Regions from separate parts of the Rhodococcus sp. NPDC057297 genome, predicted to be linked through region 2. Evidence: riboswitches for the same ligand, from Rfam matches in the RefSeq annotation. Region 2 holds a riboswitch; the other holds the start of a gene.
What was found. A riboswitch is a leader RNA that binds a small molecule or an ion and turns the genes downstream of it on or off. The one in region 2 is predicted to bind cyclic di-AMP.
Positions count from the first base shown of each region.

Region 1 (14,602 bases), on a different contig from region 2:
CTGCCGAACGAGCCCGGTGTGTTCTCGGTGAGCAAGGACGACGACGTGCGAGTGGAGTTCCTCGAGCAACTCGGTCTGGTCAACGAGGAGTCGATTCAGCAGTCCGATCCGACAGACGACGCCGAGGCCGTGTACTTCGACCTCAGTTACGAGAAGGCGTCGGCGATCGCATCGGACGTCCTCTTCGTCGTCGCGTACGACAAGCCGTCACTCGCCGCGTTCCTGGCGGAACCGGTCATCGCCGAGTTGCCCGTCGTCGCCGATGGACGAACCGCCTCGACCGAAAGCTTCTCGGTGGAGAAGAACTTCGCGTTCGGTGGACTCACCGTGCTGACCATTCCCGTCGTTCTGGACGATATTGCGTCTGCGTTGAACGCGGCTGCGGAGAACGTCGCCTGACCGGCGTATGCGTGTCGGTGCATCGGCCTATCGTGTGCACATGGGATACGAATTTCAGGTCACGGTGGACAGTGGGAAGCCTCATGAGCAGGCGAAATGGTGGGCCGAGGCCCTGGGATGGATCGTCGAACCCACGGACAGTGCATTCATCGAGGGACTGATCGCGGCGGGTCACGCCAGGCGGGAGGACGCCGTGGTGTTCGAGGGCAACCTGGTCTGGAAGATCGGCGCGGCGATCTTCGATCCGGACACTCCCGGAACCCCGCGTGTTCTCTTCCAACTCGTTCCCGAGCCGAAGACGGTCAAGAATCGTCTTCACTTCGACATCAGGGTCGGTGACGAACGCGAGGCCATCGCTCAGAAGCTGGTCGACGCCGGGGCCGCGATCTCGCACCGTGGTCAGGTCGGTCCGAGCACGTGGATCACCATGACCGATCCCGAGGGTAACGAGTTCTGCGTGTCCTGACAGGGAGGGTCAGCGGTAGGCGCCGGGGGTTTGCCCTGTCCAGCGTTTGAAGGCTCGGCGGAACGCGGAGGGTTCGGAGAAGCCCAGCCTGTTGGAGATGTCGTCCACCGAGTCGCCGCGGCTCAGTCCGGAGACGGCGGCGTCCCGTAGGACCTCCTCACGAATCTGGTTGACGGAGGTACCTTCCTGCCGCAGTAGGCGACGCAGATGGGCGGTGCTGACGGTCAACATGTCCGCGATGTCGTCGGTGCCGGGTGCCTGGCCCTGCAGGCCGAGTTCGAGTGCCCGGCGGACTTGTGCGGACGCGGTGCTGTCGTAGTCGCGGGCGGTGAACAGGAGGTTGGGGGATTCGCGGAGGTACTCGGCGAGGGTGTCCTCGGTCTGCACGATGGGTGCTCGCATCGCTGAATTGTCGAATTCCAGAGCGGCTACCTCGGCTCCGAAAGTGACTCTCGTGCCGAACATTCGGTCGTAGAGCTTGCCGGTGGACGGATCGTCGAGGTCGTACGGTAGTTCGACTGAATGCAGTTTGACTCGTCCTCCGATGAGCCAAGCAGCGAAACGGTGTACCAGGACCATCCGAAAATCTGTGAGCAGTCGACCCGCAGCTGCCCGCGCCTGCTCGGGCAGGTGACTGTTGTCGGCAGGGGGGATGGTCAGACGCGTCGTCGAGTCATCGCCCGTGATCAGCATCGGGGGCATTCCGGACAGTACTCGGGTCGTTTCGGACATGCGGTTCAAGGCTGCGGAGAGGTCGGGACAGTGAATCAAGGTCAGGCAGATGACTCGAAAACTGCCGCGCCGCAGCGGCATCGACGCGAGTCCGAACAGTTCGTCACCGGTGACCTGCCATGCAGCCTGGGTGAACAGCGTGACCTGCTCGGCGGTCAGTCGCTTGCTCGGATCGTTCAGCGAGGACCGGTCGATCCCGGCGATCGTTATCGGGTAGGACAGGTCGACGCCGCCGCTCTCGGCGAGGACGACCGCCTTGGCGATGAACTCGGCAGGAATCGTACGGGCACTCATGCGATCACAGCGTGAGGAGCCTGGACGCGGCGTCGGCGAGCACGTCGTCCTTCTTGCAGAATGCGAATCGCACCAGCGTCGTCCAGTTGCTCGGCCCGGAGGCGGGCCTCGGATCGTCGACGAAGGCGCTGACCGGCACGGCCGCGACCCCGATCCTTTCCGGCAAGGTTCGGCAGAACTGCAGCGCGTCGACTCCGCCCACCGACGAGATGTCCGCACACACGAAATAGGTTCCGTCGCTTGCTTTGACGTCGAGCCCGGCGGCGGTGAGTGCGGAGGACAGAACATCTCGTTTTGCCTGCAAGGACGTGCGAAGATTCTCCACCCATGCGTCCTCGTGATTCAAGGCGTGTGCGACGGCCGGCTGGAACGGAGTTCCGCCGACGAAGGTCATGAACTGCTTGGCGGCGCGCACTGCATCGATGAGCTCACGTGGTCCCAGGGCCCAGCCGGTTTTCCAGCCGGTGGCGTTGAACGTCTTTGCGGCGCTGGACACGGTGACCGTGCGCTGGAACATCCCAGGAAGCGACGCGAGCGATGTATGGGTGGATCTCGTCGACCGCCCGGACGAGTCGGGGGAGTCGAAGGTCAGTCGTTCGTAGACCTCGTCGGTGAGGACCAGAAGATCGTGTTCGCAGGCGATTTCGGCGATCCGCGTCAGCTCGGCGTGCGTGAGTACGGTCCCGGTCGGGTTGTGCGGTGTGTTGACCACGAGCAGTTTCGTGTTCGGGCCGATCGCGGCGGCCAAGGCGTCGGTGTCGAGAGCGAATCCGGTGCCGTCCGGTACCAACGAGACGGTCTTGCGACGCGCGCCGGCCAGCGCGATGGCAGCTGCATAGGAGTCGTAGTACGGCTCGATGAGCAGGACCTCTTCGCCGGGCTCGACCAGTCCGAGGATGGTGGCTGCGATGCCCTCGGTGGCGCCGACGGTGATCAGCGCTTCGGTTGCCGGGTCGTACTCGACACTCAGACGCCGCTGCCTGTCGGCGACGACGGCCTCGCGCAGAACGGGCAATCCGGGCCCGGGTGAGTACTGGTTGAAGCCGTCGGCGATGGCGCCTCTCGCGGCGTCGAGCATCGACGCGGGTCCGTCGGTGTCGGGGAAACCCTGTCCGAGGTTGACGGCTCCGGTGGACACGGCGAGCGCGGTCATCTCGGCGAAGATGGTGGATCCGAACGGGCGTAGTCGCTCGACGGTTCGGCTCTGATACTCCGCGGACATTCCTGCAGCGTAGCTGGTGTCACATTTCGGGCATCGCGGTCGCCCCGTCATCGGCGCTGTCGGTCGAGGGGTGTGATTCCTACTCGATCGGTAGGATTCCGGTCATGCGATTCGGACTCTTCATTCCTCAAGGCTGGCGACTCGACCTGGTCGGTATCGACCCCGCGGCGCAGTGGGACGTGATGCGGAATCTCGCGTCCGCCGCCGACGCCGGACCGTGGGAATCCTTGTGGGTGTACGACCATTTCCACACCGTTCCCGAGCCGACGGACGAGGCTACGCACGAGGCCTGGACTCTGATGTCCGCGTTCGCGGCGACGACGTCGCGCATCCGTCTGGGGCAGATGTGCACGTCGATGGCGTACCGCAATCCCGCGTATCTGGCGAAAGTTGCGGCGACGGTGGATCTGATCTCGGCCGGCCGCGTCGAGATGGGCATCGGTGCGGGCTGGTACGAGCACGAGTGGCGGGCATACGGATACGGCTTCCCTCCCGCCGGGCAGCGTCTGGGTGCACTCGACGAGGGTGTGCAGATCTTCAAGCAGGCCTGGGAAACCGGAGAAGCGACGCTGGACGGGAAGTACTTCCAGGTCGATGGTGCTCGGGTGTGGCCCAAACCGGTACAGGACGGCGGTATCCCTCTGTGGATCGCAGGCGGCGGCGAGAAGGTCACGCTGAAGATCGCGGCGAAGTACGCCGACTACACCAACTTCGACGGCACCCCGGAAGGGTTCACGCGTAAGTCGGAATTGCTGAAGGGGCACTGCGACGCCGTCGGCCGCGATTTCGACTCGATCGTGCGCTCGTCCAACTACAACGTCGCGATCGGGACCACGGAAGCAGAAGTGAAGGACAGGCTGGATCAGCTTCAGGCGCGTCTGACGCAGTACGTGGGGGCCGAGAAGGCGGATGCGGCGCTCGACGCGTTCCGTGGTCTTCCCGGTGTCGGCACGCCGGAGCAGATCGTCGAGAATTTGACGGCGCTGAAGGAGAAGGGGCTCGCGTACGGCATCTTCTATTTCCCGGAAGCCGCCTACGACCGTTCCGGCATCGAACTGTTCGAGCGCGAGGTAATTCCGGCCCTGTCCTGATCGGCGGTGCGCTACCGCAGTTCGTCGGGCAAGTCGTGCGGATCCACCAGGAGCTGCTGGTTGTCGGATTGACGAACCTTGGGGGACAGGCCGATGTTGGCGACCAGCAGAGCCCATTCCGCTTCGCTGATCGCCGCGGTAGCGCGCTCGATCACCGATGCGTCCGTGGTGCCCCAGGCGATGGGCATCGGGGCGACCATCTGCCAGGTGTCGCTGATCGCGTTCTTGCTGCGATCCGACAGGACCGAGACAGACGGAACCAGTTCCCCTTCGACCAGTTCGTGGCCGGGCAGCGATCGGATGCTGCGCGTGACGAGGGCGTAGTGCGACGCGCCCGCGTCGGGCTTGGCGATGTCGATCAGCGCCAGCAGGGTGACGCCGCGTGCACGCGTCTCCGCGATGACGGCGGGCACCAGCCCTCCTTCGGCGTAGAGGTCCTCGACGGTGCCGACCTTGCGCGGCGCCCAGACGGTCACCCACAAGGACGTCGCCGCCGTGATCAGGAACACCGCGCCCAGAATGTAGGACCACGGATGCGCCAACCAGAAGAACCACGCGGCGGCGGCGATCAACACGACCGCGGTGACGACGGCGGAGACACGGAGCCGCCGGACGTCGCCCATGGTCTCGTTCACCGAGTTGGCGTGGGCAACGTCTACGGGAAAATCGAATCGGCGCACCTGCCCATTATTAGCACGCCTGCAGCTCAGATCGCAGGCCCCAGCATGTCGTCGGCGTCGGTGATGCGATACGCGTATCCCTGCTCGGCGAGGAATCGTTGCCTGTGCGCAGCATATTCGGCGTCGAGGGTGTCTCGGGACACGACGGAGTAGAAATGCGCTTGTCCGCCATCGTGTTTCGGCCGAAGGAGGCGTCCCAGTCGCTGCGCTTCCTCCTGGCGTGATCCGAAGGTTCCCGAAACCTGCACTGCCACGGATGCTTCCGGGAGGTCGATGGAGAAGTTCGCGACCTTGCTGACCACGAGGGTCTGAATCTCGCCCTTGCGGAAGGCGTCGAACAGGATTTCCCGTTCCTTGTTCTTGGTCGACCCCTGAATGACCGGGGCGTTCAAGGCCTCGCCCAATTCGTCGAGCTGATCGAGGTAGGCCCCGATCACCAACGTCGGCGCGTCCTCGTGCTTCGCCAGAATGGATTTCACCACGGCGATCTTGGTGTGCGCCGTCGAGCACAGCTTGTATCGCTCTTCCGGTTCCGACACCGCGTACGCCATGCGCTCGGCGTCGGTCAGCGTGACGCGAACCTCGATGCACTCGGCGGGCGCGATCCACCCCTGCGCCTCGATGTCCTTCCACGGAGCGTCGTATCGCTTGGGGCCGATGAGCGAGAACACGTCGCCCTCGCGGCCGTCCTCACGGACCAGGGTCGCGGTCAGGCCGAGGCGACGACGGGACTGCAGATCGGCCGTCATGCGGAACACCGGCGCCGGAAGCAGGTGGACCTCGTCGTAGATGACCAGACCCCAGTCGCGCGAGTCGAACAGCTCGAGATGCTTGTACTCGCCCTTGGTGCGACGAGTGATGACCTGATAGGTGGCGATGGTCACAGGGCGAATTTCCTTGCGCTCGCCCGAGTACTCACCGATTTCCTCCTCGGTGAGCGAGGTGCGTGCGATCAGTTCGCGCTTCCACTGGCGGCCTGCGACGGTGTTGGTGACGAGGATCAGCGTCGTCGCCTTGGCCTTGGCCATCGCAGCGGCACCGACCATCGTCTTGCCGGCGCCACAGGGGAGAACGACGACGCCCGAGCCACCGGCCCAGAACGAATCCGCGGCCATCTCCTGGTAGTCGCGGAGCGACCAGTGGCCGCCCTCCTGATCCAGATCGATCGGGTGCGCTTCGCCGTCGACGTACCCGGCGAGGTCCTCGGCGGGCCAGCCGATCTTCAGCAGCATCTGCTTGAGATGCCCGCGCTCGCTCGGGTGGACGATGACCGTGTCCTCGTCGACCTTGGCGCCGAGCATCGGCGCGATCTTCTTGTGTCGCATGACCTCGGTGAGGACGGCGCGATCCAGGCTGACGAGCGAGAGTCCGTGGATCGGGCTCTTCACCAGCTGAAGGCGGCCGTACCGAGCCATCGTGTCGACGATGTCCACCAACAACGGCTGCGGCACGGCGTAGCGCGAGTAGTTGACGAGTGCGTCGACGACCTGCTCGGCGTCGTGGCCCGCTGCTCGCGCGTTCCACAGTGCGAGCGGGGTGATGCGATAGGTGTGTACGTGCTCGGGCGCTCGTTCGAGCTCCGCGAACGGAGCGATGGCGCCGCGCGCTTCACCGGCTTGCGGGTGGTCGATTTCCAGCAGCAGAGTCTTGTCGGACTGGACGATCAAAGGCCCATCGGTCACGTGTTCCTCCTACAGAACTCTTCGGCGCAGCGCGCCTGATGCGCATCGAAAATGCGCAACTGTTCCATTGTCCACATAACGTGCCGCCCGCGCATGTGAGCGGAACTGCATTGCCACTCACGTCAGTCGACGAGAGCCACCGAGGTGATGCGATGCAGCGTGAAGCGGCGTACTTCACCGGTGGCGGGGTCGAATGCCTCCAGCAGGCCTCCACCCATCGCCACCGGATCCACGACGCGCCTCGACGCGGTGCCCTGGGCATCGACGTAGCCGATCGTCACGCTTCGCCGCACCTGCAGCGCCGTCTGGAGCAGAGCGAGCGTCGCGGTCCCTGTCGCGCGGGTTCCGTCGGAACGCACGGTGTGACCGCCCGCCCGGGAGGCGCGTTCGCCCGCTCGCAGTTCGGTGACGAGCCGGGCGAGTTGCTCGTCGGTGGGTACGGCCGGGCTGCGGAACTGAGCCCGGGTTCTGCGGACCGGGACGCGCGCACCGCGGCTGCGGAGGTCGACGATGGCGCCGTTGGAATCCTCGCCTGCGGGTGCAAGACCCGCCGCGGTGAGAACGTTCATGACTTCGGCGAGGGGCGCCTGAGAGATGGCAACCGTCGGAGCGAGCGCGCGCAGCGCCAACTGTTCGCTCGCCGGGGAGGCCAGAACCTCGGCCAGCAGAGCCGGATCCTCGCACCTGACGAACGACGACGCGACACCCGCCCGGAGTCGTCCGTGGCGCCGGGCGACGTCGTCGATCAGGTAGCTCAGTCCCTGCGGAACCGGGGTACGGGAGTGCGTGGTGAACAGACTGTGCAGCTCGGCCGCGCTCATGCCCACGTCGAGAGCTCGGCGCAGACTGTCCTCGGTGATCCGGTACATCGTCGCCGCGCCTGCCGACTCGACGTCGGCCACGAGCTCGATCCGATCGTTCAGATCAGGTTCGAGAGGTCCCGGCGCCACCAGAGTGAGGTCGGCCTGGAGGAGGATGTAGTCGATCGGTTTCGGGAGAACCGATCGCATGGCGGCTTCGGCGTCGCCGCCGTGCAACAGCGCTTTGCCCGGTGACGACAGCGCGCCGCGGGCGACGATGCCGAGCGTCGTGGCTTCGTCGATCATTTTCTGCGTCGGGCGCATCGCGAACCTGGCCGCTGCCCGTGGACGTTTCCAGCCGAGTCCACGCGAGACGTCGGTGGGCGTCACCGATCGACCGGCGCCCAGATCGGCCAGGAACTCGAGGATCGTGCGACGGTCGCGCGGGGCTGCAGGCGAACGAACTTCCTCGGACAGCGCGGCGACGGGCTTGTCGTTGGAATCGCGCATACCGATGAGCCACGGTGCACGCTGTAGATCGAGCCACGCCGACGCCAGGGCGTGCCAGCGCGCTGCAGGCGTTGCCGTCGTCCAGGCGTCGACAGCGGAGGTGGGCGCCCAGTAGTCGTCGCCGGAGTCGTTCGAGGGAAGGGGATCGGGGGTGCCGCTGGAGATCAGTGCTGCGGCCGCAAGGAGTTCGACGAGCAGTCCCACCTGGTTCTCGTCGAGACCCGTCGCTTTGGTGATGCGCTTGAGCTCTCGGATGCCGAGACCGCCGGCCTTCAGCGCCGGGGCGGGTGCGACCGCCAAGGATTCGATGATCGCAGCGCAGTGCCTGATCAGCTCGAGCGATTCGCCCGCCGCAGCAGCGTCGACGTCGGCCGCCGTGTACTTGGTCGTCGCCGGCTTGGGCGGTGTCAGTGAGGTGGGATCGGAGATCGGCTCGCCACGCAGCGCCTGACCCACCTGATGCGGAAGCTCGACCGTCTGCTCGTCCAGCCACGTCAGCAGCCCGGCGCGCAGCAGCTTCTGGACCGGGCGGTCCGGCGGCGTGCCCGGCGCGGCATCGCGGGTTCGACCGACGGGAGAAGACCTCGCGAGAGTCTCGAGGAGGCCACGTTCGCTCGACTCGATACCGGCGAGCGCTTCGGTGACGCGCTCGGGCGTGAGTGAGTCGTCGGCATCCAGGATGCGGCCGATTCGCCACGGCACGGCGTCCGGTGCCGCGGGAGCCATCCGAAGTGTTCGTGTGCCCCAGACCAGAGCGCGTTCACCCAGCGCCGTCAGCGCCCGATCGACGGCTTTGGCGGTGGCACGCTTGTCGATCACGTCGTCGAGACGCGCGCGGGACACGGGAAGATCACCCGCACCCTCGATCGAGAGAAGCTCGAGAATAGTCAGCGCGAGCGTGTCGAGAGAGTCGGCGCTGCGAAGAATCGACGCGCGCTGCTCGGCGCGGCCGGCGAGAACACCGATGGTCGACGGGGGTGGCACCGTCAGGTCCGGACGCAGCGTGAGAAAGCCGACGAGTTCGGAATCGGAGCGGGACTCCAGCCACGTGGCGAGGTCCGGTGGCGCTGCTTTATCGGTCATCACGTATCAGATTAGTGACCTGGACTGGTGTATGCCGCAGCGCAGGTGTCAAAATGGGCGCATGGTGAACAAGTCGAAGAAGCCCTATGTCGATCCAGGCTGGCCGGAAACCGCGCGCGGTGACCATGCGGTGACGGAATTGTCGTCCACGCGATCGGGAGGCTTGTCGCCCTACGGCGAGGAGACCGAGTTCCCGCTGCCCGTGGAGGACCTGCCCTACGCGCACCCTGTGACCGTCGTCAACCGCTGACACATCCGATACGAACAGACGAGAAAGGCCCCCGAGACCAACGGTCTCGGGGGCCTTTCTCGTACCGGCGGTGTGCCTTACTGAGGCAGGAACGCCTTGTTGGCCTGGTAGAACTCGACCAGCTGTGGGTCGAGCTGAATGCCCTGCGTCGCGTCCTTGATGATCGAGGCGATCTGCGGGTCGTTGGTGAAGGTCTGCACGGCGCTCGTGATGCCGTCGATGACCTCGGCAGAGCCGTCGACCGTCGGGATGGACGTCAGGTCGGGGAGCTTGGGTGCTTCGGGAGCGGACTTCGGCGAGGCGGGAACGCTGCGCTCGGACGGTGCGCTGCTGAGGCCGAGGCTCGAGGAGCAGGAGGGCCATGCGTTCCAGCCCTGCGATGCGAGAACCTTCTCGGCGACCGCGATCTGCTCTTCGCGGCTGGCCTGGTTCGCGGTGGCTGCGTACTGCTGGCCGCCGTGCGAGTTCCAGGTGCTGGGGGAGAACTGCAGACCACCCTGGAAACCGTTGCCGGTGTTGATGCCCCAGTTGCCGCCTGCCTCGCACTGAGCGAGACGGTCCCAATCCGAGTCGGGAGCTGCGGTGGCGGTACCGGTGAAGGCGATGCCCGCTGTGCCCATGATGGCGCCGGTGACGGCGACCTTGGCGACGGTGCGGCCGGTGGTGGTCGGCTTGCGATGACGTCCGCTCATACTTTTCTTCGAATCCTCTCCACAGGCGCCTGCGAGGTCAGCTGTCGGGTTCGGGCTGAGAGGTAGCCCGGCCCGGCGTTCCCGGCAGCGAGACCGCTGCAGGATTGTCGGGCTTCACCCCAAGGAATGTTCCGCGGGAGCGGAGCGTTCCGGTTATCCGAGAGGACGTGTGGGTCCCCCGTCCTCGTCCCCTGGGTGTTCTTGGTGGGGGTCCGTTTCCGCGGGACGAGGTTTGGCGCTGCGGGAACGGATTCGGCCGAAGTTTCTCAGCCGCCACTGACCGTACTGAAGTTCCCGTGGAGTGTCACCATTTGGTAACTGTTGCTTTTTCGAGCCGTCGCGCGGCGTGCTCGCGTCCGATTTTCGGTAACGAACGAATCTGCAGCTAGAGGCTTCGGCACCGCGACGACGTCCGTCCGTTGCCCTTCCGTTACCCCACTGTTATGTGATGGAAGTCACACCCATCCGGATTGGGGCGGGAGGGGCTGGAGTGATCAGGCGTCGACGATGTCCTTGCCGAGTGGCATCAGAGAGATCGGAATCATCTTCAGGTTCGCGATCGCCAGCGGAATCCCGATGATGGTGATGGCCATTGCGAAAGCAGTGGCGATGTGTCCGATGGCGAGCCACACACCGGCGACGATCAGCCAGATCACATTGCCGATCACCGATGCGACGCCGGACGTCGGACGTTCGACGACTGTCTTGCCGAACGGCCACAGTGCATAGACGCCGATTCGGAAGGACGCTATTCCGAACGGAATCGTGACGATGAGGATGCAGCAGATGATCCCCGCTGCGAAATAGCCGAGTGCGAGCCACAGCCCGCCGAAGATCAGCCAGATGATGTTCAGTATCGGACGCATGGTCGGTACTCCCGTCTATCGTGCTCGTCGGCCGGAAAACAGTGCGAACACCAGCGCCAGCACGAAGCCGAGCGGTGCGGCGATCATCGCGGTCAGGTACAGCCACAACGGCGGCTCGTTTCCGCCCACTGCCGGAACCAGAAAGATCGCCGCGATGGCAACCAGTCCGGCAACGAAAAGAACGAGTGCTACGCGCAGCAGAGCCGAGCCGGCTCGGGGTCGTCGATCGGTCACACTGCACGACGGTAGTCGCTCGACGGGGAAGAAACCCAGGTGCTTGCACCGGCGTAGTCGCGGTAGACTGTCGTATTCGCGTCTCGCCGATCGTGCGGGGCGCGAAATTTTGTGCCAGCAACAACAATCGAGACAAATGGACGGGTGAGCGCAGTGCCTACCGGCAAGGTGAAGTGGTACGACGTCGACAAGGGATTCGGCTTTCTCTCTCAGGAGGAAGGTGAGGACGTCTACGTTCGCTCGTCTGCGCTCCCCGCAGGTGTCGACGGCCTCAAGGCAGGTCAGCGCGTGGAATTCGGCATGGCCGCAGGCCGCCGCGGACCTCAGGCGCTCAGTCTCAAGGTCCTCGAACCGGCGCCGACCGTGCGTCAGAACACACAGGGTCGGCGCGAGCATGTCGAGCGCAAGCACACCCCGGACCAGCTGCACGGAATGGTCGAGGACATGATCACGCTGCTCGAGGCCACCATTCAGCCGGAGCTGCGCAAAGGCAAGTACCCCGACCGCAAGACCGCCCAGAAGATCTCCGAGGTCGTCCGTGCCGTCGCACGTGAGCTCGACAGCTGATCAGTCGGTCTTGGTCGCGATCGACCAGATCGCGTGGCTGATGATCTCCTCCTGCTGAGTGTCGGAGTCGATGACGCCCGACGGGAGTCGAATTTCGACGCCCAGCAACTCCCTGCCCTCGTCGTCGAGGGGCTGGACCGTCATGCCCAGCTTCTCGTCGGGCAGGTAGAGGGTGTCCGACTCGACGGCTCCGTCGCCGTCCGCGTAGACCGCGGCGAGGATCCAGGGCGCCGAGGTGATCTCACCGGGCAACGACAGCTGCAACGGGTGGCCCTCGCGCACCGGAACGGTGGCGCTGGTGCCGTCGGTGTCGCACAGCGGTTCGTTCACTGGGCAGTAGAGGTACGGCTCGACGACGACGGTTCTACCGTCGGCGAATGCGGTGACTGTCGGCCGATGCGACGGTGCATCCTTGACGAGCAGCGCGAGAACCGCGACGAACGCAACTGCGACGACTACGAGGCCGACGGTGCCGATGGCCAGTATCTTCTTGGTCTTCGGTGCGAAATTCACTGTGCTCACGTTCTGTTCGTACTGGTCGCGGCGGACGGATGTCCGACGGCGTCGGGGATTACCTGTTCTGCGTGATCGGGTCGGTTGCCCCCGAATCCGGGGAGCAGCGACTTCCCACGGTAGGTGAGGAAGGTCTGGACCAGGCCGACCGTAAGCACCACCGACACGACGGTGAAACCGAGCCAGAACTCGGTGGGCAGCAGTACGCCCATGGTTCCGCCGAGTACCCAGCAGAGCTGGAGTACGGTCTCGGATCGACCGAATCCGGAGGCGATGGATTCCGGTGGCAGGTCCGACTGCAGTGACGCGTCCAACGAGACCTTGGCCAGTGCGCTCGCCGCGGAGGCGATCAGCGCGGCAAGTGCGGCGGTCAGCAGACTGCCGGTGATCGCCGCGACGATCGCGCCGATGGTGACCGCGGTGGTGCACCGGAGAACGACGATGGCAGGCCTGCCCAGTTTGATCCGTGCGCCTGCCGCGTTGCCGGCGAAGTTGCCGATCGCGGCTGCGGCGCCGACGAGGCCCAACATCGCTGCCTGCTTGATCGGCTCGTGTTCGGTCTGCGCTTTCGCGACGAAAGCCACGTAGAGCGTCAGAAAACCGGTCAGGATTCGAATGGTTCCGTTACCCCAGAGCCCGATGATCACTGCCTTGCCCAAAGGCTGACGCCGCGCTTTCGCAGGCGTAGCCGACGGTGTTTCCTCGGCTCGGCCGCGTCGGATCACTTCCGTCTGGGCGTCGTCGCCGTGGTAGCTCAGGGTTGCGGGGACTTCGCCTTCGGTGACTTCGACCCAGGATGGGATGCGCATGCTGAGGTATGCACCGAACACCGTGATGGCAGCGACGAACCAGAGCGCACCGGGGGAGCCTGCGACGAACGCGATTCCGGCGGCGATTCCGCCCGCGACGATGGTGCCGCCGATGAGGCCGAACACCGTGAGCCGGGAGTTGACCCTCACGAGGTCTATTTCGGGTGGAAGTACGCGCGGCGTCACCGCGGATTTGAGCACTGCGAAGGATTTGCTGAGTACCAACATTCCCAGTGCGGCCGGGTACAGCACCCAACTGTCGAAGTTGAACACCAGCACCACCGCCAGTACCGTCCGCAGACCGAACGAGGTGGCGAGCGCGATGCGACGACCGTGCTGCAACCTGTCCAGCATCGGTCCGATCAGCGGCGCGATGACGGCGAACGGTGCGATCGTGATGACGAGGTAGAGCGCGACCTTCAGCTTGTCCTCGCCGGTTGCGGCGGAGAAGAACAACGTGTTGGCCAGGGCGACGGCAATGGCAGCGTCGGACGCGAAGTTGGCCATGGTCGCGTAGGTCAGCGCCGTCAGGCCGGACTTGTCGGCTCCGTCGGCTTTCGCTGCGCGCTGGAACGTCGCGATGCCCTTGCCCGTCAGTTCTCGGCTGCGCATCGCGGCGACCCGGGTGACCGTCAGCTTTCGGGGGATCGGAGGCGGCTTCGGTCCCTGCGGTTTCTGCGCTTGCGGTTTCTGCGCCTGCGGCTGATCGGCATGAGGCTGGGGATTCGGTGGGTGCAGAGGAGGCAACGGGGTACGCCGGCTCGCGGCGCGGGGGGCCGGCCGGTAATTGTCGAACCCTGGGTGGTCCTCACCCGCGGGGGCGTCGGAATCACGGGGATCGGTCACAGATCAATTCTGCACTGAAAGTCGGATGGGCGAGTACACCGACTCACGTGAACTCCACCTCGTACATCGTCGGCCACAATTTTCCGGTCACGAGGAACCGGTCGGTGCCCGGTATCTGTGCGATGCCGTTGAGGACGTCGGCTCCGGCCCGCTCCTCGTCGGTCATCGCGTCCCACAGCGGCCGGGCGTCGATCGTCGCCGTGACTGCGCCGGTCTGCGGATCGATCCGCGCGATGTCGAACGTCTTCCACACGTTCGCGTACACGGAACCGTCCTCGGCGCACTCGAGCTCGTTGAGGTCGGACAGCGGGTCACCGTCCTGAGTGACGGTGACCTCGCCGGTGACGTCGAACGTCACCGGATCCCGGAACGTCAGCGTCGACGAGCCGTCACTCATGATCAGGCGCGACGAACCGTCCGTCGCTTCGCACAGGCCCCACCCTTCACCGTCGTAGTCGACGCGGGTGCGTTCGGCGAGAGTCAGCGGGTCGCGGGCGAACGCGACACCGTCCTGCCAGGTGATCTGCCAGGCCGTGCTGTCGGTGACGGTGATGCCTTCACCGAAGTACGAGGAGGACAGGTCGACCTGCCGGAGAATCTCGCCTGTGTCGAGGTCGCTCACGCGAACGTAGGACGTTCCGTTGCGACCCGTGCTCTCGTACAGTTCTCCGTCGGAGATCTCGAGCCCCTGGGTGAACGACGTCCGGTCGTGGGGAAGCGTGCGAACAACGGTGACGGACAGCGCGTCGGCCGGTGTCGCCGACGATTCCGGTTCTGAAAGGGTGCATCCGGTCACCAGTCCCACTGCGGTGAGCAGACCCAGCGCGGCAGCCGCCGTGGTCTTCACCCTGGAACGAAACGGCGCA
Region 1 is NZ_JBHUZE010000002.1:87,680-102,281, forward strand. It holds gene ACFULT_RS06270 (ABC transporter substrate-binding protein) at 1-399, shown strand, start outside; gene ACFULT_RS06275 (VOC family protein) at 440-865, shown strand; gene ACFULT_RS06280 (AraC family transcriptional regulator ligand-binding domain-containing protein) at 875-1,891, opposite strand; gene ACFULT_RS06285 (pyridoxal phosphate-dependent aminotransferase) at 1,896-3,113, opposite strand; gene ACFULT_RS06290 (LLM class F420-dependent oxidoreductase) at 3,218-4,204, shown strand; gene ACFULT_RS06295 (DUF3239 domain-containing protein) at 4,216-4,884, opposite strand; gene ACFULT_RS06300 (DNA repair helicase XPB) at 4,911-6,566, opposite strand; gene ACFULT_RS06305 (helicase-associated domain-containing protein) at 6,689-8,959, opposite strand; gene ACFULT_RS06310 (hypothetical protein) at 9,021-9,209, shown strand; gene ACFULT_RS06315 (transglycosylase family protein) at 9,287-9,901, opposite strand; cyclic di-AMP (ydaO/yuaA leader) riboswitch at 9,912-10,149, opposite strand; gene ACFULT_RS06320 (YccF domain-containing protein) at 10,396-10,767, opposite strand; gene ACFULT_RS06325 (hypothetical protein) at 10,783-11,001, opposite strand; gene ACFULT_RS06330 (cold-shock protein) at 11,155-11,568, shown strand; gene ACFULT_RS06335 (DUF2771 family protein) at 11,569-12,090, opposite strand; gene ACFULT_RS06340 (MFS transporter) at 12,087-13,736, opposite strand; gene ACFULT_RS06345 (glutaminyl-peptide cyclotransferase) at 13,780-14,602, opposite strand, start outside.
Region 1: another riboswitch for cyclic di-AMP. It lies ahead of ACFULT_RS06315 (transglycosylase family protein); the one in region 2 lies ahead of ACFULT_RS20145 (C40 family peptidase).

Region 2 (14,602 bases):
TACCGTCCTTCGGTCGACCTCGGACGAACCACCGTCGTGGCGGTCCTGAATGGACACCTCTTCGGGGATGAACTTCTTGGTGAACTGGACTGCGCCGACGCCGACACCGAGGATCGCCAGACCCATGGTGAGGCCGATCAGAGGGGTGTACAGCGAGTAGGCGCCGTAGTTCTCTTCTCCCATGCCGGCGTACTGCCAGGGCCAGAACAGGTAGATCGCGATGAACGCGACCGCGGACACGCCGGCGAGAGTGAACCAGGCAGCAACGCTGCGCTCGGCCCGCTTCTCCGCGCGGGTTCCCTTCACAGCCCAACGGTCGCGGCGGTACGCGACGTCCACGTGATCGAGGTTGGTGCCGAGTTCGACCAACTGCTCACGTGTCATACCGGCGAGTTCCTCGTCGGTGTACTTCTTGTTCAGATCCACCTTGTCGACCTTCGCGCTGTCATCGTGGCCAGGGCTTGTGCGTTCGGGATCGGCTTCGCTCATGACCGTGATCCGATCCACATCGTCGCGCCGACGACGGCAGCGATTCCGACAACCCAGATAGCAATCATTTCCGTGCCGGGTCCGAAGCCGCCGAGTCCCCATCCGCCGGGAGCCCGCGTGTCCTGAGCGGACTTCACGTACGAGATGATGTCGATCTTCTCTTCCTGCGTCAGCTGACGGTCGGAGAATTTCGGCATGTTCTGTGGGCCACTGATCATGGCCGCGTAGATCTCCTGCTCCGACGCAGGGCCGAGCGGGGGAGCGAACTTGCCGGAGGACAGAGCGCCACCCTCACCGGTGAAGTTGTGGCACGACGCGCAGTTCAGGCGGAACAGTTCGCTACCGCGGGCGATATCGCCGCTGGCGAGCGAGGACTGCGCGATTTCGCCGTTGCTGTCGCGGATGACCGTGGGGCCTCCACCGTTCTCCTGAATGTACGCACCGAGAGCGTCGATCTGCTTGTCGTCGAACTTCGGTGGCTTACGGATCGCCTGAGCTTCGTTACGTACGGCAGGCATACGTCCCGAGGAGACCTGGAAGTAGACGGCGGCTTCACCGACGCCGATGAGGCTCGGGCCGCGGTCCTGCACACCCTGCAGGTTGACGCCGTGGCACGTGACGCACGAGGTGTCGTACAACTGCTTGCCTTCGCGGATCAGAGCGGCCGAATCCTGATCGGCCGTCGCGACCTGCGGTGTGGGGGTCAGAGCCGATGCGAGAAATCCTGCACTCAGGAGTCCCATCATCAGCACGAGCGCACCGGTCACACGGCGACGAGTCTTGCGCTTGCGCCTGTTCTTGGCTGCGGCATCGGATGCTGCTGGGGGAGATGAACTCATCTTCTATCCCTTGTCGTGTCGGGACGGACCGAACGGCCTGGGGCTGATACAGGTCGTTCGCTGCGGTTGGCGAAGTGAAAACACTTGATCTGCTTTATGTCTACTAGCGGATGAAGTAAATGGTGGCGAACAACGCGATCCACACGATGTCGACGAAGTGCCAGTAGTAGGACACGACGATCGCGGCGGTGGCCTGTGCCGGCGTGAACTTACTGACAAGCGTTCGAGTGATGAGGAAGACGAATGCGATCAGACCGCCGATGACGTGCAGTCCGTGGAATCCGGTCGTGATGTAGAAGACCGATCCGTAGACGCTCGAGGAGAGCGTCGTGCCTTCGTGAACCATGTGGTAGTACTCGTAGCCCTGTCCGGCCACGAAGAAGATGCCCATCGCCAGGGTGATGACGTACCAGCGTCGCAGTCCGAAGACGTCACCGCGCTCGGCGGCGAAGACCCCGAGCTGGCAGGTGAACGACGACGCGATCAGCACGGCGGTGACCGGAACGGCGAGCGCGAGGTTGAGCTCGGTCGGTTCCGGTGGCCAGTTTCCGTTTGCCTGCGCCCTCGCGACGAAGTACATCGCAAAAAGTCCAGCGAAGAACATGAGTTCGCTCGACAGCCACACGATGGTGCCGACGCTGACCATATTGGGACGGTTCAGCGAGTGCACGCGTTGGGTGATTGCCGATCCTTGAGTCCCTACAGCGCTCGTCACAGAAAGAAGTATGACTGCTCGTAGTACCGGAGGCATACTCGGGTCCGGTCTTGGCGCGTCGCCGACGCAGGGGCGATGGCCGGCTCCCGCGTATGGCCAGGTCAAGGGCATCGACCACGCTGCGCATAGGTTGTCGTGCAAGGCTCGCCTCATGGCAACGAACGGTGGCGCATCATGGTTCCGGCGGTTGTTCGGAGGGGCGAAGACTGTTCCTCTCGACCCCGCCAGGGACGATTTGGTGGTAGTGGCATTTTCCTTCGTCGACGCCGAATCGTGTTCGACGGCGCTCGGTCGCGGAGCGGCTGCGGGATGGGTCGACACAGCGGAGGCGGTGTTCCGACATCACCTGGTGTTGCCGCCGGACCAGATCGAGGACGCGACGGCCGTCGCCGCGCAGGACGGGTACGAGCCGGTGATGGATCCGCGCCCGCGCCCGGAGATTCCGACCACCGGTTACCGCCCGAGTGTCGAGGGCGGTGTCGGCCTGACGCTGCAGCGGGTGCAGGTGATCGACGCGTTGCACTGCTCACAGGAACGCTCGCGAATGGCCGGCCTCGCGCAGCGGCGAGGTGGTGTGGTCGAGGGGTGGGATGCGCTGCAACCTGGAGGGGCGTCTCCGGCCGGTGCTGACTAGGCTTTCGGTCGCACGTCGCGGACTGCCGATCGAGGGCGTCGAGCTCTGGAACGGCCGAGGAAGGTATGGGGAGTAGTCGATGACAGATGCGAGCAACGGTGTGCCGAGCAGGACCTGGAAGGCCGTACTCGGTGCGCTGACGTCGAACGTCGATCTCTCCGCCGACGACACGGCCTGGGCGATGGACGAGATCATGTCCGACAACGCCACCGCCGCTCAGATCGCGGCCTTCGGTGTCGCTCTGAAGATGAAGGGTCCGACTCCGGAGGAAGTGAGCGGACTGGCGAACTCGATGTTGGGCCATGCGACGTTGGTCGACAGCGAACCGAATGCCGTCGACGTCGTCGGTACGGGTGGCGACGGCGCCGACACGGTCAACATCTCGACGATGGCAGCCCTCGTCGTGGCGTCGGCCGGAGCTCCGGTGGTCAAACACGGTAACCGAGCCGCGTCTTCGCGAAGTGGGACCACGGATGTGCTCGAGGCCCTCGGGGTGAAGTTCGGGCTCGGAGCGGACGGTGTCGCGACCACGGTCCGAGACGTGGGAATCGGGTTCTGTTTCGCGCCTGTCTACCATCCGGCGCTGCGTTTCGCGGGCCCTCCGCGGAAGGAGATCGGGATCCCGACGGTCTTCAACGTGCTCGGTCCCCTGACCAACCCGGGGCGACCGAGGGCGGGCCTGATCGGCTGTGCGTTCGACTCGTTGCTCCCCGTCGTGGCCCGAGTGTTCGCCGGCCGCGGCACCAGTGCGTTGGTCGTTCGTGGTGACGACGGCCTCGACGAGATAACGCTGTCCACGACGACGACAGTGCACATCGTGTCGGGTGGCGACGTGACGGTGGCCAGGATCGACCCGAGGGACTTCGGGTTCGACCTCGTCGACATCGACGCGCTCCGCGGAGGCGACGCTGCCTTCAACGCGCAGGTGGCTCGGGAGGTGTTCGCCGGCAAGCACGGTGCGGTGCGCGATGCAGTCCTGCTGAACGCCGCTGCGGCACTGACGGCGTACGACGGGATCACATCCGGGATCGTCGCCGACGACTTGACCGGTCTGCTGAAGCGCGGTGTCGAGCGTGCTGCTGCCGCTGTCGATTCCGGAGCAACCGCAGGCCTGCTCGATCGATGGATCGCACGGTCCAACGAACTCGATTGACGGGGTCGCTGCGCCCGGACGACTACTCGCCGATGGAGAAGCCCGCTTCTATGTCCGCGCTGGAGTAGGACTGGAACGCGATGTGGGTGGCGGTGTTCACGACACCGGGCACCTTGTTGATGTGCTGCGTGATCACGTCGGCGATCTGTGCGTGGTCCCTGACCTTGACGATCGCGATGAGGTCCACGTCCCCTGCACACGAGTAGACCTCGGTGACGCCGTCGACGTCCGCGACCGCCTGTGCGGTCTCCGGGATTGCGTGCGACTCGGCATCGATCATGACGATTGCGTTGATCATGCTGCCGAGTTTAGAGCGCCGCACGAAGGTGGGCGCCGATGCCGGTGTCCTCCACTGGTGTGACGGCCATCGAGCGTTCGCGCCTGGACACGGTGCGAGCGGTGGTGCACCACTGCCGCCACCCTCCGGCTCCGTGGACGGGCTCCGCGTATCCATCGGTGGTCCGGACGATCCTGACGCCGTCGGATTCGAGCCAGCGGCCGACGAGGGCTACTTCCTCCGGTGATGCGCCGCGAAAGGGCGTGGAGTCCGGCACGACGGTTTCCGCGGCCGCCACGATCGCTTCCACGACGGGCATCGGGTGCACTCGCCGCGCGGTGACGGCCGATGCAGCGAGCCGGCCGTGGCGGACGACGGCAAGTTCCCACCCTCCGTCCGGCGCACGTCGGGCGACGATCAACTCGGCGATCGCCGCGATGGCCGCGAGCCGGTGCATCCGACGCAGAACGTCTGCGAGCGAGGCGAGCCTGTCTCGGAGCCTGGCCGCCGACTCGAACAGCTCGGCAACGGACAGCGCGGAGATTCGATCCCGGGCGGCCTGGAGCGCACGGTCGTCGCGCCCGTGTGCGAGCTCGACGAACCGGCCCGGCAGGACTGCGTACTCGTCGGGCGTGAGTGGCGTGGGACCACCCGCGGCGCACCCGCCGACAGCTTCGGCCGGACACGCGTGCAGGGAGGTGCGGGGGATACGGCGAGTGCAGGTACGGATACCGAGTACCTCGGAGACGAGCGCAGCGGCGTCGGCGGCATCACCGCGGGCGGCGAACGGGCCGATCGAGTTCTCCGTCGGTGAGCGGACGACGGAGAGGCGTGGAAACGCCTCCGTGGTCGTCGTGATCCACCAACCCTTCTTGGGGAATTTGGAGCGGCGGTTGTACGGGGGGATGTGGGCGCACAGAAGTCGAAGCTCGCGCACTCCGGCTTCGAGGGCATGGGCGCATTCGACGTGGTCGACGCCGACGGCGAGGCCCACCATTTCCTTCATGCGGCCACGCGTCTCGGACCCGGTGAAGTAATTGCGCACGCGTCGTTGCAGATTGTTCGACGTGCCGACGTACAGCACCTCGTTGCCCGGTCCCTTGAAGAGATAGACGCCCGGGGTGCGGGGTAGGTGAGAAGCGAGTGAGCGTTTGGCTCTTTGCCCGGCCGACACAGCAGGCAGGTAGTCGACGAGTTCCGCATAGCTGTGGACACCCTGATTACCTACTCGCTCGATCAATGCGTGCAGTACGTCGACCGTTGCTCGTGCATCGTCGAGGGCGCGGTGGGTGGGCACGGTGCTGACCTGGAAGAGCGAGGACAGTGCCGACAGTTTCACCGAGGGTGCCTCGTCGCGGGTGAGTACTCGCCGGGCGAGTTTGACCGTGCAGAGCACCTGGAACTTGGGCCAGGCGATGTCCAGGCGTGACGCGGCCGCCCTGAGGAAAGCAGTGTCGAAACGGGCGTTGTGTGCGACGAGGACCGAGCCGCGCGCGAACTCGAGAAAGCTCGGCAGCACTCGGTCGATCCGAGGGGCGCCGATCAGCATGGCAGTGGTGATCCCGGTGAGCTCGACGATGTACGGCGGAATGGATCGGCCCGGGTCCACCAGCGTCGCGAACTCGGCGATGACCTCGCCGCCCCGAATCTTCACTGCCCCGATCTCGGTGATCGCTTCGGTGTCCGGGCTGCCACCTGTGGTCTCCAGGTCGACCACGACGAACGTCGTGTCGTGCAACGGAGTGTCGAGCTCGTCGAAGCTCAGCTGAATCGGGACGCTCACGAGTGCAGACGGTAGCGACAGGCACCGACAGCAATGTCGATCTTGCTCGGGACGCTGAACGTGTCGGAGTGGATCGCTAGGTTTCGCCGTGAAGGGTCGACCGAACGGGAAAGAGATGGAGATCACATGATCGTCGATTGCAGTGATTGCAAGGTCCGTGACATCGCGTGCGCAGACTGTGTCGTGACGGTGTTGCTCGGACCGCCCGGTATGGCCCCGGGGCGTCCGGTGGACGTCGGGATGCCGCACCCTCGGATAGCTCTCGACCAGGAAGAACTGGGGGCCATGGACGTTCTTGCCGAGGGTGGTCTCGTGCCGAAACTACGTCTCGTAGTCGACCCGGAACAGGGTCCGTCCGAGGGGTCGTTACCGGCTCGTGACACAAGCGGGGATCGACGCGCGATCTAGCGTCGAATCGACTTCTACGCCTCGCTTCGGCGAGTTGGGGTCGACACAGGGGTATGCCGTTTCGTAATCTTCCTGAGACCTTGCGGAGTCTCGCCAATCCAAACCGGAGCGGCGTCGCAAGTCACCGCCTAATCGGGATGCTCGCGAGAGCGCCCGTACCGGGAACCCGATTTCCATTGGGGTGAATCCTGCTTCGGCCGCTACCAGCGTCCGGGTGGGTAGGGCTGATCTTCCCAGCCCGAACCCGTCAGCTAACTCGGTCGGCGGATGAGTGGAAGAAACGGAGCAACCCTTTCTCGTGGCGTCACATACTTCAACCCGCCAATTGCGTCGAATCCTCGTAGCCGGCGCGATCACTGCCGGTGCGGTCGTTCTGCCCGCAGCCCCCGCAATGGCGGCCCCCATCACCATCCCCGGAGTCGGTACCTTCGAGATTCCGGAAATCCCAGGTCTTCCGCCGCTGCCGACCGAGATCCCCGGTCTGCCTGCGGCCCCCGCACCGCTCGCACCACAGGTCACCCCGGCTGCCAAGGCAGTTCAGGCCGCCGAGTCGAAGATCGGTTCGCCGTACGTCTACGGCGCTTCGGGACCCGACTCGTTCGACTGCTCCGGACTCGTTCAGTGGGCGTACAAGCAGGCCGGCATCAGCTTGCCGCGTACCAGCTACGACCAGGCCGCGGCAGGCACCCCCGTGTCGCAGTCCGACCTGCAGCCGGGCGATGTCGTCTCGTTCTACGGCGGATCGCACTCGGGAATCTACGCGGGTAACGGCAACGTCATCCACGCGTCGACGTCGGGTGTTCCCGTCAAGGTCGCGCCCGTCTCGTCGATGCCGTTCGACGGAGCGCGTCGCTACTGATTCGATGATCGTGTGTAAGGACAGCACCAGGAGTGAGCCCCACGGGCTCGCCTGGTGCTGTTTTTCGTCAGGCACCGGTGCGCGGAGCCTGCAAGGACGCCGAATGGACTCGTCGGCCGCCGGACCGTAACCTGTTCGAGACCGTCGACCTCGGTGGAGCGGGAGTCGAGTTCCGAAAAAGTCCGAAATTCCGGTCTCGTTCCACGCCCGCGGCCACCTACTCATGGGTAGGGTTTGTTTCTTCGCCGAAAGTCTGATTTCGGCGCACCCCTCGGACTACGAACTGCAAGAACGGAGAGTCACCTTCCGTGGCGACACCGATTGTCAAGCGCGTCACCCGCTCGAAGAAGGGCATTCTCGCGGCGGCCATTCTCGCGGCCTGCCTCGTCGTCTCGCCGACGGCCGTAGCCAACGCGCAGCCGGGTGTCGACAGTGCATCCGACGCTCAGACACGTCTTGCGGACCTGTCACGAGAATCCGAGCAGACGACGGAGGCAATGCACAACGCCCAGATCGATCTGGATGCGAAGACAGCCGTGCAACGCGACGCTGAGGCCGCAGTGGGGGCACACCAGGCCGAGTTGGATAGTGCGCAGGAGGCCCTGGCGCAGGTGAAGCCGGCCGTCGACAAGGTCGCCAACGCCAACTATCAAGGCGGCCGGACCAATCGTCTGTTCGCTGTGATGGTCAGTGACTCTCCACAGCAACTCCTCGACCAGATGTCTGCGCTCGACGTCATTTCCGCTGAGACGGCGCGTCAGGTGGAGCAGTTCAAGCAGGCCAGCGCCGATGCAGCGGCGGCGGATCAGGCAGCACGTGCCGCGGCCGACGCCGCGCGCGCGGCAGCAGAGCAAGCCAAGGTCGTCAGCGACGATCTTCAGGCCAAGCAGAGCGAGCTCCAGAGTCAGATGGCCGAGGTCATCGCCAGCTTCAACGCACTGTCCGGAGCGGAGCAGGCCGAGCTCGCGGGTTCGCCTCTGCCGCCTGGGTTCGATCTGTCCAAGATTCTGTCCAACCTCATCCCCGGGTCGGGTTCCGGTGCCCTGCAGGCTGGGCTCACCCAGATCGGTAAGCCCTACGTGTGGGGCGCGACCGGACCGGACGGATTCGACTGTTCGGGCTTGGTCGTGTGGGCGTACAAGCAGGTGGGAAAGACCCTGCCCCGGTCCAGTCAGGCTCAGGCCGCGGGCGGCACTCCCGTCGATCAGAAGGACCTGCAGCCCGGAGACGTCGTGCTCTTCTACCCCGACGCGTCGCACGTCGGCCTGTACGCGGGTAACGGCAACGTTCTGCACGCCTCCACGTTCGGCGTCCCGGTGAAGGTGCAGTCCATGGCGTCGTTCCCGTTCTACGGCGCACGTCGCTACTGATCTCCGTCGTGCGAGCACGGGCACTTCGAGCGTCGTTCGCGTTGTTGTGTGCAGTATCCGTGCTCGGTTCCTGCGCGTCCGGGGCAACTACGACGCCACCGCCTGACTCACCGCAGTCCACGACTGTCTCGAACCCCTACGAGGACGGTCGGCGGAACGGCGTCGAGGAGCTGCTGCAGAAATGGGCGGACGCACTCCGCACCAACGACGTCGACGCGTTGGAGCAGGTCGTCGATCCCGCGGCGGATCCCGAGTTTCTGCAGGCCCAGGTCCGTCGAGCGAACGACATGTCCGCAGTCCCGTTCTCGGACTGGGGATACGAACTGGTCGACGAGCCGGAGATTCCGGTTCCCTCGGCGATCGCGTCGCCGCTGAACGCCGCCGATGTCTGGGCGCCGTCCGTGGTGTTGCGCTACGGAGTGTCCGGACCCGACGCCGAATCGACACGTCGACCGGTTTCCCTGGTGGTGGCGCGGCGTGATGACGAGTGGCGCATCGTGTCGGACGCGCCGGTGCCGGGAACGGATCGGACGACGTGGCGAGGACCGTGGGACTTCGGGCCCGTTATCGCGCGATCGGTTGCCACCGCGGGTGGTACCTCCGTCGTGCTCGGCCATCCGGACCAGAGCGCACTCGTCGACGCGGTCGTTGCCGAGCTACCCTCGGCCGTCGATGCCGTCACCAGCTTCTACGGCGACGACTGGCCGCAGTCGGCGTTGATCTTCACTTCCGGATCGGCAGCGGAATTCGCGGCATCGGCCGGAGACGCCACCGCGGAGTCCGACGTCGCCGCCGTGACGGTGTCGGATGCGGTGCGCCAGGACCGGCCGGTGACCGGACAACGAGTCGTGTTCGGGCCCGGAGCCCCTGCTCGGCTCACCGATGTCACGACTCGAACCGTTCTGCGCCACGAGCTCACCCATGTCGCGGCAAGATCCGACACCGTCGACGGTTCACCCATGTGGGTGCTCGAGGGGTTCGCGGACTATTCGGGCTATCGCGAATCGGATATCGAGTTCGCCCGCATTGCACCGACTTTGAGTGCTGTGGTGGCGCAGGGGGGTTCACCGACGGTGCTCCCGGAGGATTCCGACTTCTCAGCGGGGGGAGTGCGCACCACCCTCGCGTACGAGTCCGCCTGGTCTGTCTTCGCCTTCGTGGCAGCCACGTTCGGCGAACCGTCACAGCGCCGGTTGTACATGCAACTCGCGGATGGCCCGAAGACTGCAGCCGAGACAGCGGGGGGCGTCGCCTCCGCTCTGGGAATCGGCATGGACGAGTTCGTGGACCAATGGGGGTCGTGGGTTCTCGAGCAGTCCCGCTGACCTACGGTGATCACATGCCTAGGACTCTGCTGGTGACGAACGACTTTCCACCACGCCCCGGCGGCATCCAGTCCTACTTGCACAGTTTCGCCACGCGGTTCCCTGCGGACGAGTTGGTGGTCTATGCGCCGCGGTGGCGCGGAGACAGTCATGTGAAGTTCGACGAACGTCAGCCGTTCGAGGTGGTTCGGCACCCGACGACACTGATGCTTCCCACTCCGCTGGTGGCGCGGCGGGCGGCGCAGCTGGTGCGGACGCACGGGTGCGATTCGGTGTGGTTCGGTGCGGCGGCACCGCTCGCGGTGATGGCCCCTGCGGTGCGACGCGCCGGAGCGGAGACAATCGTCGCAAGTACTCACGGTCACGAGGTGGGGTGGTCGATGGTTCCCGGTGGGCGAGGCACCCTGCGCATCATCGGCAACTCCGTCGATACGGTGACCTACGTCAGCAAGTACACCCGCGGCAGATTCGCCGCGGCATTCGGTCCACGTGCAGCCCTCGAACACGTTCCGTCCGGAGTGGACACCGACCGATTCAAACCGGACGACGCGGCGCGAACCGAGCTTCGGGCGCGGTACGGACTCGGGGATCGTCCGACGGTTCTGTGTCTGTCCCGGCTGGTACCGCGGAAAGGGCAGGACTACCTGATCCGATCGATCGAGGGCATCCGGGCGGAGGTGAACGGCGCCGTCCTGGTGATCGTCGGAGGCGGTCCCTACGAAGGAACTCTGCGCGCCTTGGCGCGCAAGGCCGGTGTCGAGGAGCATGTGATCTTCACCGGCACCGTCCCTTCCGCCGAGCTGGCGGCACATCACACGATTGCCGACGTGTTCGCGATGCCCAGCCGGACGCGAGGCGCCGGTCTCGACGTCGAAGGTCTCGGCATCGTCTACCTCGAAGCGTCCGCGACCGGAGTCCCCGTCGTCGCCGGAATGTCCGGTGGCGCACCCGAAACCGTCCTCGAAGGCAAGACCGGCTTGGTGGTCGACGGCACGTCCGTCGATGCGATCACCGACGCCGTCGTACGGATTCTCTCCGATCGAGCGCTCGCGACGACGATGGGAAACGCAGGTCGCTCCTGGGTCCGAGCCGAATGGCAGTGGGACGCATTGGCAGCGAAGCTTCGACGCTTGCTGTGATGGAAGCCGGGAAAGTCTCGGCTTCCATCACAGGCGACGTTCACTTGGAGTAGATGGCCTCGATGTCCTTGGCGTACGACGCCGTGATGACGTTGCGCTTGAGTTTCATGGTCGGCGTCATCTCACCGGCGTCCTCGGTGAAATCGCTTGGAAGTACGCGGTACTTCTTGATCGCTTCGGCATGCGAGACAGTGGTGTTGGCGTCCGCCACAGCCGCATCGAGGTCGGCGATGAGGTCGGGGTCGGTCGCGAGATCCGCAGCCGTCGCGTCGGCGGCTTTGCCGTGTGCGTCCTTCCATCCGGACAGTGCGTCCTCGTCGAGCGTGACGAGCGCACCGATGAACGGCTTCTGATCGCCGACGACGATGGCCTGACTGACGAGTGGGTGCGCGCGCAACCGGTCCTCCAGCCCCGCAGGCGACACGTTCTTTCCACCCGCGGTGACGATGAGTTCCTTCTTGCGACCCGTGATTGTGATGTACCCGTCGCCGTCCACCGAACCCAGATCGCCTGTACGGAACCAGCCTTCGTCGAGTGACTCGGCCGATGCCTCGTCGTTACGCCAGTAGCCGTCGAACACCACTGGGCCGCGAAGCTGGATCTCGCCGTCTTCGGCAATGCGAACCGTATTGCCGGGCAGTGGTCGTCCGACGCTGCCCACGCGCTGGTGGCCGATCGTGTTGACCGCGAATGCTGCACTGGTCTCGGTAAGTCCGTAGCCCTCGAAGATCGGTACTCCGATACCTCGGTAGAAGTGGCCGAGGCGTGCACCGAGCGGCGCGCCACCGGAGATCGCGAGTTGGCACTGCCCGCCGAGCGCAGCGCGCAACTTCGAGTAAACGAGCTTGTCGAACACAGCGTGCTTGATCCGCAACACCAGACCTGCGCCTGTGTCCTGCGCTTCGCTCCACGCCACGGCCGTGTCCGCGGCTGCGTCGAAGATCTTGCCCTTGCCGTCCGCGTGTGCCTTCTGCTTGGCGGTGTTGTAGACCTTCTCGAACACACGGGGCACCGAGAGTATGAAGTCCGGGCGGAAGGAACCGAACGTCGCGACGAGATTGGGGATGTCGCTCGTGTGCCCGACGGCCGTGCCTGCGTCGAACGCGGCGATCGTGACCGCGCGAGCGAGAACGTGCGCCAACGGTAGGAACATCAACGTCCGGCTGCCGGGCCGCAGCAACTCCTTCAAAGAAGTTTCGCGAATTCCACGAGACTCGGCGACGAGGTTCGCGTGCGTCAACTGCACACCTTTGGGACGCCCCGTGGTGCCGGAGGTGTAGATGAGCGTCGCTGGATCCGAGGAGCGCAGGGCGTCGACGCGTGTGCGTACGGCGTTGTCCTCGACGGTTGCACCCAGTTCGGTCAACCGAGCAACAGCACCGTTGTCGTCGTTGCCTGCGTCGATTCGGAAGGTCGTCCGCACCGATTCTGCGGCGGCCACCACGTCCGCGGTTTCGGTTACGTGTTTCTCGGTCTCGAGGATCAGCAGAACAGGTTGGGCGTCGGACAGGATCCATTCCACCTGACCTGCCGACGACGTTTCGTAGATCGGGACCGTGACTCCGCCCGAGGCCCAGATCGCGTAGTCCACGACCGTCCATTCGTACCGGGTGGACGACATCAGCCCGACTCGGTCACCCTGCTCGACGCCTGCGGCGATCAAACCCTTCGCGACGGCGTTCACCTCCGTGGCGAACTGCTCGGCGGTGACATCCGACCAGGAACCGTTCGCGAACCGGCGAAATGCGACCGACCGAGGTTCGGAGACCGACCGAGCGAACACGGTGTCCACGACCGACGCAGATTCTTCGACGACAAAAGCGGCGGGAGATGTGAACTCGCGCACGGTTACCTCCAATGAACGTTAGCTCTACTCACGAGTAGTCGGATTCGTCTCACTGTAGACCCGGCCGCGCGGCCGGTTCGACCGCCTCGTGCGCGCGCTGAAGTCCCGATGTGTGAAGCTCATCTCATGAGCAGTGTCCAAGTAGCCGATCAGACGTTCGTCGCTGCGCCGGGTTCCGCCGTGGCGGAGTCGCTGGGGCATCCGAGGCGTTGGCGCCGATGGTGGCCGGACCTCCGCATCGACGTCACCGACGATCGCGCCGACAAAGGCTTCAGGTGGTCCGTCGAGGGCGCCCTGACAGGAACGATGGAGGTCTGGCTCGAGCCCGTTCCGAAGCTCGACGGCGTCGTACTCCATTACTTTCTGCACGCGGAGCCCGCCGTCCGGACATCCATCGACCTCGCCGCGGAGAATCAACGGCGACGGGTAGCAGGCAAGGCAATGGCGTTCGAAGTGAAACGAGAGCTCGAGGCGGGACGCGCGGCAGGTGAGCGGCCGTTGTGCGAGCCGCCTGCCATCGTGTGAGATGAGGGACGGCAGTGCTCCCCGGCACGGGTGACGTACGTACCTGCCGATGACGTGAACAAGTGCGGCGTGAGAACAGAAGGGACACCGAGTAACCACGATGGCCGAGAGAACTCAGAGGTCGATCACAGTCGATGCTCCGTCCGCGCAGGTGATGGACGTGATCGCGGACTTCGATGCCTACCCGTCCTGGGTGTCGGCGGCGAAGTCCGTCGAGGTCGTCGCGGCCGGATCCGACGGTCGCGCCGAGCGGGTGAAGTTCGTACTGGACGCGGGCATGGTCAAGGACACCTACGAGCTGAGTTACCAGTGGGCAGCGGACGGAAAGTCCGTGTCCTGGGAACTGGTGTCGGGTGAGATGCAGAAATCGCAGAACGGCTCGTACACGTTGAAGGACAACGCAGCCGGCGGTACCGAGGTCACGTACGAACTCGCCGTGGACCTGAACATTCCGATGATCGGTCTGTTCAAGCGGAAGGCAGAGAAAGTCATCACCGACACTGCACTCAAAGAACTGAAGAAGCGAGTCGAAGGCTGACCGAGGCCCGTTCCGATGCCCGCACTGCAGTCCGGCTGTTCGTCGGTAAAGGCGGTGCGGGCAAAACGACGTTTGCGCTGAAGTCGGCTGCCGACGACGTACGAGCGGGAGCACGAGCTCTCGTCGTCTCGTTCGATCAAGCGCATTCGGTGACTGACGTGCTCGGCGTGAACAACGGCCGCGCGGGGGCCGAGCCCACGGCGGTCGAGCCTGGATTGGACGTTCTCGAACTGGACACTCTGGCCCTGGTGGCGACGAAATACGCCGCGTTGACCTCCATCCTGTCCATGGCCGGCGCCGGCCACGAACACGGAGTCCGGTTCGGTGCGGTCGATCCCGAGGAGATCATCGGCGCTCCAGGGGTACAGGAACTCGTCGGTCTCGATCGGCTGGTCGACCTCGTCGACCAATCCCGCTGGGACACTGTGTTCGTCGACCTTCCGGCCACCGCGGACGCATTGCGCATTCTTCAACTGCCGGACCTCGTTGCCGGGTATCTCGAACGGCTCTGGCCGCGCCACGACCGGATCGTCGCCGGAACCGGCACGGACCCGAGACTGACCCTCGTCGTCGCGATGCTGGAGAACATCGTCACCGCGGCGGAACGTATCAGGGAACTGTTCCTCGACCACTCTCGAACATCGATGACGGTGGTGCTCACCCCGGACCGAGTCGGTGTCGCCGAGGCCAGGCGGACGCTGT
Region 2 is NZ_JBHUZE010000007.1:179,492-194,093, reverse strand. It holds gene ACFULT_RS20185 (ubiquinol-cytochrome c reductase iron-sulfur subunit) at 1-489, opposite strand, end outside; gene ACFULT_RS20180 (c-type cytochrome) at 486-1,328, opposite strand; gene ACFULT_RS20175 (heme-copper oxidase subunit III) at 1,432-2,043, opposite strand; gene ACFULT_RS20170 (hypothetical protein) at 2,195-2,677, shown strand; gene trpD (anthranilate phosphoribosyltransferase) at 2,757-3,830, shown strand; gene ACFULT_RS20160 (Lrp/AsnC family transcriptional regulator) at 3,853-4,128, opposite strand; gene ACFULT_RS20155 (DEDD exonuclease domain-containing protein) at 4,139-5,890, opposite strand; gene ACFULT_RS20150 (hypothetical protein) at 6,017-6,298, shown strand; cyclic di-AMP (ydaO/yuaA leader) riboswitch at 6,414-6,577, shown strand; gene ACFULT_RS20145 (C40 family peptidase) at 6,597-7,157, shown strand; gene ACFULT_RS20140 (C40 family peptidase) at 7,466-8,527, shown strand; gene ACFULT_RS20135 (hypothetical protein) at 8,536-9,852, shown strand; gene ACFULT_RS20130 (glycosyltransferase family 4 protein) at 9,867-10,991, shown strand; gene ACFULT_RS20125 (long-chain fatty acid--CoA ligase) at 11,032-12,837, opposite strand; gene ACFULT_RS20120 (polyketide cyclase / dehydrase and lipid transport) at 12,964-13,362, shown strand; gene ACFULT_RS20115 (SRPBCC family protein) at 13,463-13,900, shown strand; gene ACFULT_RS20110 (ArsA family ATPase) at 13,897-14,602, shown strand, end outside.